4 regions of the Paenibacillus sp. RC334 genome follow, and region 4 is predicted to be linked to each of the others. Evidence: riboswitches for the same ligand, from Rfam matches in the RefSeq annotation. Region 4 holds a riboswitch; each other region holds the start of a gene.

Region 1 (3,501 bases), 1.3 Mb from region 4:
CATCTATGAACCGGAGCAGCACCGTATCTATGTGCTCATTGGAGATGAGGAGCTGACGTCGGTACCTTTGATTTGAACAGGCCGTTTTATGGATTTATCAACGGGGCCGTGGTAATATGGACACCAATATATCGTAGTTTTGGTCGCATTCAAGCGGCTGAAAGGCTTCCGTATAAACAGGGAGGAGTCGTATCATGCCTTTTACACAAGAAGAGATTGAAGCACATCTGGAGAAGCTGGAGGGCTGGGAACTGGAGGAAGGACGATGGATTGTCCGGAAATATAATTTTTCCAGTTTTATGAAAGGGATTGCATTCGTGGATGAAGTTGCTGCTATATCGGAAGCATTTAATCATCATCCATTTATTACGATTGATTATAAGACCGTGACCCTGCGTTTAACCTCCTGGGATGACGGTGGCATTATGGCCGTGGATATTAAGGAAGCCCAACAATATAATGAAGCTTTTGAGAAAATGCGTAGCAGTCATTGAGCTAATCGTGGTCTGTCGTATGATAAAAGCGCCTTCGATATACAACAATGCAGTTGTATGCCGAAGGCGCTTTTATCATAGAACATGAGGCTGGTGGTCGGGATGATATACCATACAATGAAATGGCTTCTTGCCATCGGGAGTCTGACGTTCATAGGTATCCGTAAGCTCAAATCCGGCTGCCTTGTAAGCCCGGATGGCGCGCCCATTCCAAGTCAGGACCTCCAGATCAATTTCATTCTCAGGGTTGCGTCGTCTGGCTTCCTCGGCAATTGCACGGACAAATTCGGCGCCTCTGCCATGTCCACACAATCCGGGATGCATTCCCAGACCTAGCCGGGTCACGCCAATCATCGGGAAATATTGAGCAAATCCGGTTAGTATGTTCTCGTCATCCAGTACGGCTACATATTGCTCCTGGCGAAGCGAGGGGTTTCCAAATTCGACCTCAAGCGCCTTCATTTGTTCCCAAGGTAACCAGCCGTATATATTGTAGGGTGAATCATAGCGCCACTCACATATCGCAGCCGCCTGCTGCTCGTCCATCGGCACGATTCGGTAGTTAGATATTGAGGCCGGCATGTCTTCCCATCCTCCTTTTACAAGTACTTAAACCATTAACAACAGATTGTAGACAAGTTGCAGGGGATTGGCAAGCGTGTTTATTTCATACCCAAGTCGGGTATACATTCAATAAGAAGGCTTTACTGCTCATATACTCCCCCCCGTCGTGACGGTAAAACCGACGATGTTCGCAAAAACTGAAACCTTTTGAGGTGTCAGTTCGTCAGTAAAAATAACGTTTCTGATGTTGCGGACATAAAAAACCGCAATTCGATTCCGGCCAGAATCAAATTGCGGCTCAGGTTAGCTTGCTGTTCGTTAGTTATTCTACGTTGTCGTCATCAGGAGTTTCAGAAGCTACAGCGTGGTAAGCATCTGTGCTCATAATTCTTTTGGCACCGACATATCGGTTAGCGTAATAATTTTCGTTCAGTGAGCTAACAACTACACCACGTGAAGATGAGGAGTGAGCAAATTTCCCTTCACCCATGAAGATACCTACATGGGAAATGCCTCTACCTGTGGTGTTGAAGAACACCAGGTCTCCAGGTCTCATTTCATCGCGGGATACGGAAGATCCCATTTTGAATTGTGATCCGGATTGATGCGGCAGTTTAATTCCCAGTTTTTGATATACATACATTGTGAAGCCGGAGCAATCGAATCCGTCGAGTGTAGTGCCTCCGCTTCTGTAGCTCGTTCCTTTGGTATCTTGGATGACCTGGTCCATCTTGGAGTCTGCAAATGCACTGCCGCCACCGAATGTAAAAGATGTAAAGGCAATGGCAAGACCCATGGCTGCGATTGTTAGTTTCTTCTTCAAAAAAAAATACCCCTTCCAATGCCTGCGAGGTTAGCTTAAGGATTCGGTAGAAGGTTCCCCTATGACCACTCTGTTGCGAGATCAATTCACCCAAACTGGTTCCCCCGCTTCCTAGGTGCCAGGAATTAGGCTTAACTTAAGATGTGCACCTTGGAGAGCAGTATTCACGATAACGATGTTTTTAAGGTAAAGGTTACAATAAAGATTACAAAGTTGTTACTATCAGTTCACTGCGATTATTGTAACAAAGTTGGCTGGCTTTGGCAAATGTTTCATCGCAAAAAATTACAAAAAAATCTGCTCCCTTTATCGCGGGAACAGATTTTGTTAAGAGTATTCAGTTATGTGCCGTTTACATGGATAGGAGTGGATATAGATAGTTGCCTTTCGACAGCCAGAAATTGCTCAGGAGGAACGGAGTGGGGGTTCAACCTCTGTCGGAGATATCGGTATGCCATAGGCGGTACTGTGAACTGATGTGCCATAGCCTGACCAGACTGGTAACAAAATGATACGTTTGCTGGAGAATGAGTGCCAGCATGCCAGTCCAAATCATCGCCACCGTGCCGAATAGGCCAAGGACAAGCAGCACACCTGCGCCGAGCAGAAGCGAAATACCGATAGCCGGAAGGATTTGGCGAAAGAAGGCGAGCAGCGACGACAGTATGGCGTGACCACCTACGGTGCCTAGCTGCATGTACAGGATGCACTGGCGGATGAACCAGCCATAAGCGATCCAACCGATGGCATAGGGCAGCACATGCAGCAGATAGGCGGGAGATTGCAGCGCCCCGGCTACGATAGGGTAGAGCCTCGGCACCACCCAGAAAGCAGGGAGCAGCAAGAGCCCAAGCTCGATGACGTAATAGATCAGCGATGATAAACCATGACGTTTCATTCCACGGAAAAAAGACAGACTTTGCGGCTCGGTCGCATGGGTGTGCAGACTTTGGTATATTCCCGCCCGGATGAAGGGGGTAATCAGTATACGCAGCACCGTTGCCCCCAGTAGTATCCACAGATACATATGAACCTCCCGGTTGTCTGTCAGGGCAATCTGGCTCTCCATCCAAAACAAGGTCTGCCCCAGTTCATTTTGACCCTGATCAGGGTAGCGCAGTAGTAGGGGAATAACGGCGGATTGTACCACCCGATAGAGAAAAACGCCCCATAGCAGTCGATACAAAAATAGAATGATGACAATATAAAATTGTATGCGCACAAGCGCCCAGCCTTCTTTTATAACGGTACGCATCTATAGACACCTCACCATGACAGACTTCCAAGCAGTGTCTCCAGCAGCTTGGTTACACTTATGCTCCAACGGGTCTGGGTTTTTTCGTTCAGTTCGTCCTTCAGACTGTTATTGATATGCTTGTTCTCCAGCGCAATCGTGTACAGTGGATCAACAATCACATGGGAGACCGGAGATGCACTTTTGAGTCGATAGGTGGTGCTTTTGCCCATGCCGTCCCAAGCCTTGAATATCGTTGTACCGTCCTTGAAGGTAACTTGAACAGGGACCTTGGGATAATCTGCCCCTTTTTTGCTGAGTGTGATGGTTGCTTCGTATCCGTTGGCCAGCTTGCGGTTCGTAATGCGATCCACTGAAAAATCCGC
Region 2 (3,501 bases), 1.4 Mb from region 4:
TTCCTTGATCATTTGCGTTTCCCTCCACTGCTACACAGTCAGCTATATTCATCTTTCCCAGCTTTTGAAAACAAAATAAGAAGAGGGTATCCTCTTCTTAGCATGCATAACTATGATGTTAATACTATCGCATTGCCCTAAACATATACAACACGTTTTTAGTTCATTTCAGGCTTCACTGGTCCAATCACATATACGGTTTTACCGTGCTTCCGACCAAACTGATTGGCTTGACTCAAACTCTCATAATACACATCGATTTTGTGGCCTTTAATTGCGCCACCGGTATCCTCCGCACGGCGGAAGCCCACCCCTTCAATATACACCCACCAGCCGATTGGAATCACACTCGGATCGACAGCGATGGTGCGTCCTTCCGTGACACGCGTGCCGGATGCGGTACGTGTACCGATACCTGGCTCCTGTGACGAATACGCCGTCATGGAGACGTTTTGTAATACTTTGTTATATTTAAAATTCACACCTGCTTTACGGACAGCATTGTCCGAACTAACCCGTGTTGCCTTAACGGCATCTTCAGGACCGACGGAAGCAGCCAGAACGACCGGCTTTTTCTTCGTTCCTACCGCAATCACCTTATCCACACGATTCTGCGCGACTTCCTTGTTTACCAGCTGCTTGGATACCAATTTTCCGTCATGGTATACCTTTTGAACATGCTGGACCACAACACCCGTTTTACCGCTTTGGATGACCCGATTATCGCCTTTATAGAGACTTGGATCGGCCGTTTTGATGACCTGATAAGGTACCTGTTGCTTCTGTTCGACCTGCTGTTTCTTCACACGGATGATTTTTATGTCCATGTTAGACGAAACAGAAGCATCCAGAGCAGGATAAACTTTATCATTTGACGATAATTTATAGCCCGAGGTGCGAATGGCACCCTCTACTGTATTTTCTGTTGTGTACAATTTTTTCGTCTCATTGGCTAAGGATACTTTGACCTGATTGGCACGTTTGATGACTACGCGATCCCCATCCTGTACTGCTCCGTTCAGCGGCATCGAAACCGTATCATGCGGCTGAAGTGAAATAGAATGCTCTTTGAGCAAATCTTGGAGCTGGGATTGTCGGGTTTCTACCGCAGATGCCTTACCATCGATGACAAAAAAAACCTGTTTTTTAGATTCAGTGTACACCAGAATTGAAATCATAATCGTTAGTGCGATTAGAAAAATAGCAACCAAAGCAGCCTGGCGCACATTTTCTTGCTTCCAACGCAATACGTAAGACATGCTGGATGAGCGTGACTCATGGGTCTCCTCTTTTTGGAAAATGCCCATTTCCTCCGTCCTCCTTACATAGCCCGCCGTCTGGAGTAAGACATAGTTGAGATTGACGTGACTATAACAGATTTTCTACAAGACAAGCCCGTAATGCGACTGTCCTGCACCATGTACCCGTCTTCGCGGCATGCTGTCCTCCCCTGTTTAATCACAGTATGATGACAGATTTTCTTTTATTCACAACAAAAAAAGCCAGAGAAAGAGACTAGAGAGCTCTTTCGTGGCTTCCGGCATGTGCGAATATGCGGAAAAATCATGCACGAGATGGCTTCTCTCTTGTTACGCTTACGGGGTTAGCTGTCGGGTTCGGACGTAGAGAGACGCCCTAGCTTGGGTCAACCGCTCATGGCGGTCGCCTTCACATTCACCCCGAAGACCCAGAAAGAAATCGAAATACGGCCCCTCCACCTGTTCAATCCCATCCGGGAAAGGATTTCGGTCGAGCCGGCTGGCGGAAGAGACGCTCCCTTCTTGCCATACGCCGGACGTACTGTAAGCCATATCGGTTCCCCCGTTCCCTGTAAAAGGGACTCAGCGAGACTGGTTCATGAAATGAGCTGTTGATGTTTACACTCAAACAACAATTCACTGAAAAGATGATATCCTGTTTCTATGCATGTTGTAAAGCAGGTTTCAAGTACATTTTTCAAAATATTCGGTTAAAATATTGTAATATTCTTGAGTTTCCTGCAACAAATTCATGATTAGCTTCGTCTATCTCTTTATTTTGATCGATTTCTTCACTTTTTCACTTAATGTCAAATCGTTCCAAGGCATTTTGGGTCGTTATTGACACTAATTCCTCCACCGTAATTCCCTTGATTTGGGCAGCCGCCTCTGCGACCAGTCCCACGTGTGCGGACTCATTTCGCTTCCCGCGGAACGGATGAGGCGTTAGGTAGGGAGCGTCCGTTTCAATGAGCAGACGGTCCAGCGGCACCTGTGCGAGTACCTCCTTTGGCTGCTTGGCATTTTTGAACGTTATTGGCCCGCCAAAAGAGAGGTGAAAGCCCATATCCAGCACCATTTTAGCCGTCTCCCAGCTTCCGGAAAAGGAATGCATGACTCCGCCAACCTCACTCGCTTTTTCTTCACGCAAAATCTTAACAATATCTTCATGCGCATCCCGGTTATGGATGACAATTGGCATGTTCAGCTCACGAGCCAGTCCAATCTGGTTGCGTAGCACCCGATGCTGTACATCCTTCGGTGATGTGTCCCAATAATAATCCAGACCAATCTCCCCGATCGCCACGACTTTCTTATGACTGCATAACGATACAATCCATTCCATATCTCCCTCCTGCATCGTAATCGCATCCTGTGGGTGCCATCCAATCGCCGCATAAATAAAATCATACGTCTCAGCTAATTTCATCGTGGATGGAATCGTCTCACGATTAAATCCGATATTAATCATGCGGGTTACTCCCGCTTCGACAGCACGTGCTATAACTTCTTCCCGATCTTCGTCAAATTGCGGCGCATCCAGATGGGTATGAGTGTCAAATAAATTCAAAATTCATGTCCCCTTATTTACTTTTATTGGCATACATTTGTCTATTGTTTGACAAAATAATTCCTTATTTCGGCAGGAAGCTTGTCCTTTACCCCATCCAATTTGTTTTGGGGATAGTACATGTGATATTTACCCCGGTGAATACCGCTAATGGAGCGCACAATTTCCGATACTTCGGAAATTTCTCTCACTTCTCCTTTACGTCCAAGCAGTAAAATCTGGTTGTCCGTCGAGCCACCCTGCCGAAACACATCATAAGGAAGATCCGTCGGAAAATCAATTTCCAGATCATATTCGGGATGCAAACCAACCTGCTTCAGCGCTGTCCGAATGTCGTCAATGGTATCTGTATCCATATTTTCAATCTCTACATATTTATACAGCTTGCGATCCATAAAACGGGCGCTCAAATCACTTAAAATCTCGTCCTTTTCCTGTTTCCACTGACTGAATACTGTCTGAATCAAAGACTCGTCGAGCATCAAATATTGTTCCACCGTAAGCTCCCCCCGAAAGAGATCCGGCAACGGTTCCAGCAGAAAACTAAACTCATATCCGTTTCTAAACAGCTCCTTCGCCCGCTTGAAAATCTTACGCAATAAAATTTCCGAGCTGCGCGTTACAGGATGAAAATAAATTTGCCAATACATCTGATAGCGTGACATCAGATAA
Region 3 (3,501 bases), 1.6 Mb from region 4:
AGGGCATTTCCACTCAACCACTCAATAGTCTAACCTGTTCAGCAGCATAATTTCAACATGTCAGGTACATAATAAATGAAAGCAACAGAAGGTACCACTGCACGGAAAGGGGGATACATATGCCGTACAGGGGAATATTTCCAATGATGGCACTGTTACTAGCATTTTCGAGTTTTCCCGTTCACGCGGACGCGCCTCCCGATATCGGAACGACTCATTCCAAGGAAGCGACTGTTGTTTCTTCAGCACATAAGAGCAGAGAACGAGCCACTCCCACATTAGCCATGCTTCGGAAAAAACATGCGGATATTTTTAAAATGTGCGGCCCGCATACGCAGCAAATTGCCCTGACTTTTGATGACGTGCCCGATTCCCGGTATACGCCGCAGGTTCTGGACATTTTGCACGCGAATGGGATCAAAGCCACCTTCTTTATTGTCGGTCACCGTGCGGAAAAACACCCGGGCATGATTCGCCGTATCGTACGTGAAGGCCATGCCTTGGGCAACCATTCCTATACCCATCCGGATTTTAGGAAGGCTTCACCGGAACGCTTTCGCAACCAGATTAAGAAAACAGAACATATTTTGGAGGCCACTGTCGGCTTTCGACCCAAGCTGATCCGCCCGCCCTATGGTGAAATTACGGAGCCTCAGATCCAGTGGGCGCGTCGACACGGCTACATGATTGTCAATTGGAACGTAGACTCCCTCGATTGGAAGGGACTCAGTAAAACACAAATTCAGCGTAATGTGATCCCGGCTACCGGACCAGGCTCCATCATTTTAATGCACGCAGGTGGAGGTCAAAGTTCCAATCTGAAAGGCACTGTTCAATCCCTGCCGGGTCTCATTCAGTCGCTGAAAGCCAAGGGCTACAAATTTGTCACGGTTCCCCGGCTACTTCACACCTCGGAGCGGAAATAACAGTAAAAAGGGCTGTCTTACCAGCAGATGCATTCTGCTCGTCAAGACAGCCCTTTATTAATCGACAAGACCCATATATGAATCTGAACCTGCGATTAAGCTATTTGATTATAGATCACAGATTATAGTTTACATAATATATATTATGTTCACTTAATTCATTTGCTTACATAAGTCTATTTATCAATGACATACAGCTTCACATTCTGAAAACCAAAGTCACTCACAAAAGATGGGCTGCCTGGAATGAAAATATCAATCCGTTTACCCGTGATGGCGCTGCCCTTATCGCGTGCTACCGCTACAAAAGATTGATCGGGCAGCCCCGGGTGGGAATAGCCTGTAACCAACACTTTCGTACCCAACGGAATTACGTTGGGGTCTACCGCAATCGTACCGAGCTTAAGCGGATTTCCGAAATAGTCCACCGCTCCCCATTTTCCATTTTCACTGGCTGCTGCGGAATACGCTGTGGCCTTCACGTCAACTACTTTGCTGTAGTTAAATGTTTTGCCCCATGCTTCAACCTGTTGACCGTCACCTGCTGGCGCTTTCTCGGAAAGAAGCTGAGGCTTCGAATCCGAAGCGGCCTTTAACTTGTTCTCGTCCGGCACCTTAATTTGCACTCCTGCATATATATTGCTGGCGGCAACATCCGGGTTCTCCTTTTGCAGATCTTCTACAGATACCCCGTAACGTTGAGCAAGTAAAAAGAAGGTATCACCTTCCTTGGCGGTATGAAGCGAAGCGGCGTCGGCTACCCCGGCTGTCTGCGCCAATCCTGCAATGGCTGCTGCCAGCACCGCAAATTTCATTGTTTTTCCAATACGTTTCAGATGTTTCAAAAGATATGTACCTCCTCTGTTATGCCTGCGAAGTTAGCTGTCGGATTCGGACTCAGGAGAAGCCCTATGCTTTTGTGCAATTCACCCCTAGGCAACCTTCCATCCATTCGTATGAAGACGGATCAGAAGTTACTGCCGTTGTTACGTCCCCCGCACTTCCCATGGTTTTGGGTCCCGCATTCAGCGTCTGTCGTAGCTGTCTGCTGCCCCGGTAAGTTTTGGCTCACTGCATAATATCACAATTTTGTAACCTTATCTGCATGAAAATGTTGGGAACCCTGAACATCATACTACATCTGTTACAATTTTGTCATCATGAAATCGAAATCAGTTACAAAAATCTGAACGAGGATGACAAAAAAAGAAAAAGCCCTCCCGTCAAACTTCCACCGCGGAGGGCTTACTTCATAGCCTTTATAAGCTCATTTCTTACAAAACCTTGGCAAGAAAATCCCGGGTACGATCATGGCTTGGAGTGCCAAAAACTTGCTCCGGTGTACCTTGCTCCACAATTTGACCGTTATCCATAAAGATAATGCGGTCTCCTACCTCGCGGGCAAAGCCCATTTCATGTGTCACGATGACCATCGTCATGCCACCCTCAGCCAGCTTCTTCATCACGTCCAGCACCTCCCCGACCATTTCAGGGTCCAAAGCGGAAGTCGGCTCATCGAAGAGCATCACATGCGGCTGCATCGCCAAGGCGCGTGCAATCGCAATCCGCTGCTTCTGTCCACCGGATAGCTGATTGGGATAGGTGTCCTTTTTGTCTTCAAGTCCAACGGTGCGCAGTAGCTCTAGCGCAATTTTCTCCGCTTCCTTCACGGACTGGCCTCTAACCTGAGTCGGCGCAAGCGTCAAATTTTGCAGCACCGTTTTGTGCGGGAACAGGTTGAAATGCTGGAACACCATCCCCATTTTCTCACGAGTCGCATTAATATTATGACCACGGGCTGTAATCGGCTCGCCCTCAAACAAAATCTCCCCGTCGGTCGGCTGCTCCAGCAGATTCATACAACGTAAAAATGTACTTTTCCCCGAACCACTCGGGCCAATGACGACAACAACCTCGCCTTTGGCAATATCTATATCAATGCCTTTTAAAATTTCATTTTTGCCGAACGATTTACGCAGTTGTTTAACGGTGATCACTGGCTCTCAACTTCCTTTCCCATAAACCCAACAGCTTCGACAAGCTGAATGTCATTACAAAATAAATAGCAGCCGCGATGACGAACGGACTTAATCCTTCGTAGGTGATGTTCTTAATGACTTGGGCCTGATACATAATATCCACCATACCGATGGTAGAAATGATGGAGGACTCTTTAATAATCGTAATAAACTCATTGCCGATCGCAGGCAGTACAGACTTGAACGCTTGCGGTAAAATGACGTGACGCATAGCTTTGCCTCGTCCCATACCGAGTGAACGGGCTGCTTCCATCTGACCACGGTCCACTGCCTGGATACCTGCACGGAAAATTTCAGCCAGATATGCCGAGCTATTCAGAGATAACGTAATAATACCGGACTGAAGTGGCGTAAAATTGACGCCCAGCGTCAAAGCAACTCCATAATGGATGATCATAAGCTGTACCAGCATAGGTGTACCACGTAGTACCTCTACGTAGGCCGTACCCAACCATTCAATGATACGCACACCACTCATCCGCAGCAGAGAGATGATCAGACCAATGATAAATCCGAACAGTACCCCGAGCGCAGAC
Region 4 (3,501 bases):
ATCCACATATAAATACACCCAGAATCGCGTACATCAGCATATTCATCAGCCCGACACCCTTACCGCCGAAAATGACGTTCAGCATCATTTCACCCAAAGCAGCCATACCGCCCAGCGGGGTCAGTGTATCGTGCATATTATTGACCGAACCTGTCGTAGCCGCCGTCGTTACCGCCGTGAACAGTGCCGATTGTCCGATGCCGAAGCGGACCTCTTTCCCTTCCATGCTTCCCTGAGAAGCATCCACCCCCAGTGCCTGAATCAGCGGATTACCCGTTTTCTCTGACACGTACGTAATAGATAGGAATACGAGAAACAGTACCATCATGGAGCTAAAAATAATCCACCCCTGCTTGCGATTACGAGCGAACAGCCCAAAGGTATACGGCAGAGAAGCTGGCATCACCCACATCGCCAAAATTTCCAGCACATTCGTCCAGGGACTTGGATTTTCAAAAGGATGCGCCGAGTTGGCCCCATCGAAACCGCCCCCCGTTCGTCCCCAAGTGCTTGATCGATTCCATCGAAGCAACGGGTCCCAAGGCAATCTGTTGCTGTGTTCCACTCATCGTCGTGATATCCGCCGTAGGCTGAAGCGTCTGCGGTACTTTCAGTCCGACCAGCACCAGCGTAAGCACAAAGGCCAACGGAAGAAAAATCCGTATAATTGCTTTGATAAAATCCTGAAAAAAGTTGCCCATTCCTTCACCGCGCCGCGTCAATCCTCTCATAAAAGCCGCAGCAACCGCAAAACCGGAAGCAGCCGAAGTAAACATCATCATCGTAACGAACGCCATCTGCGTCATATACGTAAGTCCACTTTCTCCGCTGTAATGCTGGAGATTCGTATTGGTCATAAAGCTGATCACTGTATTAAAAGCCAGTGACGCTTCCATATTGTCGTTTCCAGCCGGATTACCGGGGAGCAGTCCCTGCAAGCGCAGTAGCACATAGCTGATCGCCACAAGCACGACATTCGTAGCGATAAAGCTCATCACATACGTGGTCCAACGCATGCTCTCCAGCTTTTTCAATCCTATAACCTTGTAAATCAGCTTCTCCGTCCCGCCAAACACTCGGTCCGTCCGATTCGGTTCATTTGAGAATACATGATACATATAGGTGCCCACTGGTTTCACCAAGAGCAGCAATATCACAATCACAATTCCAATTTGCAGCAGCTCCATCATCTATTCCCTCCTCCAAAATGCTCCTGCGTTTGGAATAACAGACGGGTTCGTAGCACCAGGCGTTGCACACGTTTGCGAAAGCCCGCTGCCTCTGATGCTTCATCCATGATCTGCTGTTCCCCGCCCGCTTGATCCTGTTTAGCTGATTAGAACTTTTCAGGATTCAGGAGTGCGTAGATTAAATACACAAACACAATAGCCGTAAGCGTAAGCACAACCATCATCCTTTTCGCCCTCCTTTGGAGGTCTGTGCATCACACCAGCGTACAAACAGCAGTATCACTCCATAACTCGCAGCCATCACGAGCAGCATGTATATATCCATCATGTTCATACCCTCCCGTATCTGTCCTCAGATCGTTATTCTTACACCCTCGTAAAATCAACATACAATTACTTTGAAAATTTTAATTTATATTAGCCATATCGTAAGCGACTATCCGTTCAGCAGGAAACCCACCTCTCCATTCAAAGTGTAGATCACATGGTCCGCTCCCAAACCTCGATAAATCCCTTGAGGATTACAGCCGTGTGTAATGACATAGATCGAATCTGATGTCAGCGGCCGGCATATTTGCAGAAAACGGCACGTCAGATTCAAGCTGTTCTCGAACAAATACACGCAGCCAATTTCTTTTTTGGGAAAATTCCATTTCCCCGCTTGCATCGTATTGATGCGCACAATATGCTCCACACCCATTTTTTTGAGCTGTCGTTCCTCCTGAGCGCTATTCGTAAGAACCGCAAACGCCAGTTTTTTGAACATAAGCAATTTCACAAAATTTCTGCCCGTTTCATTCGGTGCAGTGACAATGATTAGCCGACCTTCCATCAGTAGCTCCTCTCCCGGTATAAAAAGACAACAAAAAGAAGCCAAAGGAAAAAGGCTTTCCTCCGGCTTCTTACGTAACCATGATAAAATAAACCATGGCTGCACACGGCGGTTTGTTGCCTCTCCCTGTACGCTTACGAGGTTAGCTGTCGGATTCGGACGTGAGAGTCGCCCTATTTCTGACACTTGGCCAGAAAATTCACCCCTTGAGACACTCGGCCCTTTAAAAGCCGCATAGATCTCGTTTGGTTCCCCCGCTTTTGCAACTGCAAAATTCAGCGCTATAGACAATTCGTTGCTGCTTCATTCACTTAATTTGAAATTACGTCTTGAATCATACACCCGCGCAAGGAACACTGTAAAGCTCACCTGCGGGGTTATAAATCGGTCTTTGGAGCATAAAAGATTAATAATAGCGCTTACAACACAAATATCCTTCTCCCAGCTCCTTCAATCTCGGTTTTTCATCCCTTTTCGAAAATGAAGAGGCATGTCAATATTGGCGTATGGGGAGCATTTTTTGTCCTTTTTTTGTAAAAGAGAAAGGAAAAGTGCTGTATGTACCTGATAAACGCCGATTGAACCTGTTTTTACCATGAGAAACACCGCTATTTGCCCCATTTGCAGTGCCATTTGCCGTTTTGGACAAAATACGATTTTACAGCAGCAGACGGCGCATTACATCTATTTATAGACTTGCAACTCTTCGTTAAATTGCTTACAATTTAATTGTAGAATATCAAATTAGGAGGAAAACCATGACCGTTTATGAACATGATGCACAAACCCTGCAAGGGAAAGAAATTCCGTTGTCCACATACGAAGGAAAAGTACTGCTCATCGTGAATACAGCCAGCAAATGCGGGCTAACCCCCCAATACAAGGCGCTACAAGAGCTATATGACCAATACCATGAGCGGGGTCTTGAAATCTTAGGGTTTCCCAGCAACCAGTTTGCCAAGCAAGAGCCGGGTTCCAGCGAGGAAATTTCGGAGTTTTGCCAGATCAACTATGGAGTTACATTTCCGATGTTTGCCAAAATAGATGTCAATGGCGATCAGGCGCACCCTTTATTCCGCTACCTCACCCAAACAGCTCCGGGCGTATTAGGCTCCAAAGCAATCAAATGGAATTTTACTAAATTTTTGATTACACGCGAAGGTAACGTATTTAAGCGCTATGCCCCACAGACAACTCCGGATAAATTGGCGGGGGATATCGAGAAGCTCTTGCAACAAAGCTGACAGGTCCATCCCTGTTCACAAGCAGCCAATCCAAACGGCTGCTCCTGTGGCTAGGAAAAAGGGATATTTTAGTTCGGCTTATATAACAAAAAAAGCAGCCAATCACGTCAAAAACGTGTCAGGATGCTTTTTTAACTGTGTCTTGCATGTAATGCGGTCGAGAGGACTCGAACCTCCACGGGCGTACGCCCACTACCCCCTCAAGATAGCGTGTCTGCCATTCCACCACGACCGC

What was found. A riboswitch is a leader RNA that binds a small molecule or an ion and turns the genes downstream of it on or off. The one in region 4 is predicted to bind cyclic di-AMP.
Region 1: another riboswitch for cyclic di-AMP. It lies ahead of QMK20_RS00115 (C40 family peptidase); the one in region 4 lies ahead of QMK20_RS06485 (hypothetical protein).
Region 2: another riboswitch for cyclic di-AMP. It lies ahead of QMK20_RS27020 (resuscitation-promoting factor); the one in region 4 lies ahead of QMK20_RS06485 (hypothetical protein).
Region 3: another riboswitch for cyclic di-AMP. It lies ahead of QMK20_RS13705 (3D domain-containing protein); the one in region 4 lies ahead of QMK20_RS06485 (hypothetical protein).

What each region holds. Positions count from the first base shown of each region.
Region 1 is NZ_CP125370.1:20,893-24,393, forward strand. Features, by position in the region: gene QMK20_RS00100 (hypothetical protein) at 1-76, shown strand, start outside; gene QMK20_RS00105 (4a-hydroxytetrahydrobiopterin dehydratase) at 195-494, shown strand; gene QMK20_RS00110 (GNAT family N-acetyltransferase) at 570-1,076, opposite strand; gene QMK20_RS00115 (C40 family peptidase) at 1,381-1,881, opposite strand; cyclic di-AMP (ydaO/yuaA leader) riboswitch at 1,886-2,023, opposite strand; gene QMK20_RS00120 (hypothetical protein) at 2,309-3,136, opposite strand; gene QMK20_RS00125 (M1 family metallopeptidase) at 3,148-3,501, opposite strand, start outside.
Region 2 is NZ_CP125370.1:5,895,497-5,898,997, reverse strand. Features, by position in the region: gene rnmV (ribonuclease M5) at 1-12, opposite strand, end outside; gene QMK20_RS27020 (resuscitation-promoting factor) at 159-1,307, opposite strand; cyclic di-AMP (ydaO/yuaA leader) riboswitch at 1,577-1,857, opposite strand; gene QMK20_RS27015 (TatD family hydrolase) at 2,059-2,829, opposite strand; gene QMK20_RS27010 (HD domain-containing protein) at 2,871-3,501, opposite strand, start outside.
Region 3 is NZ_CP125370.1:2,992,745-2,996,245, forward strand. Features, by position in the region: gene QMK20_RS13700 (polysaccharide deacetylase family protein) at 120-926, shown strand; gene QMK20_RS13705 (3D domain-containing protein) at 1,103-1,771, opposite strand; cyclic di-AMP (ydaO/yuaA leader) riboswitch at 1,779-1,954, opposite strand; gene QMK20_RS13710 (amino acid ABC transporter ATP-binding protein) at 2,201-2,923, opposite strand; gene QMK20_RS13715 (ABC transporter substrate-binding protein/permease) at 2,910-3,501, opposite strand, start outside.
Region 4 is NZ_CP125370.1:1,363,859-1,367,359, reverse strand. Features, by position in the region: partial or broken gene kdpA (potassium-transporting ATPase subunit KdpA) at 1-1,187, opposite strand, end outside; gene kdpF (K(+)-transporting ATPase subunit F) at 1,337-1,411, opposite strand; gene QMK20_RS06485 (hypothetical protein) at 1,627-2,022, opposite strand; cyclic di-AMP (ydaO/yuaA leader) riboswitch at 2,138-2,313, opposite strand; gene QMK20_RS06480 (glutathione peroxidase) at 2,781-3,266, shown strand; tRNA gene QMK20_RS06475 (tRNA-Leu) at 3,419-3,501, opposite strand.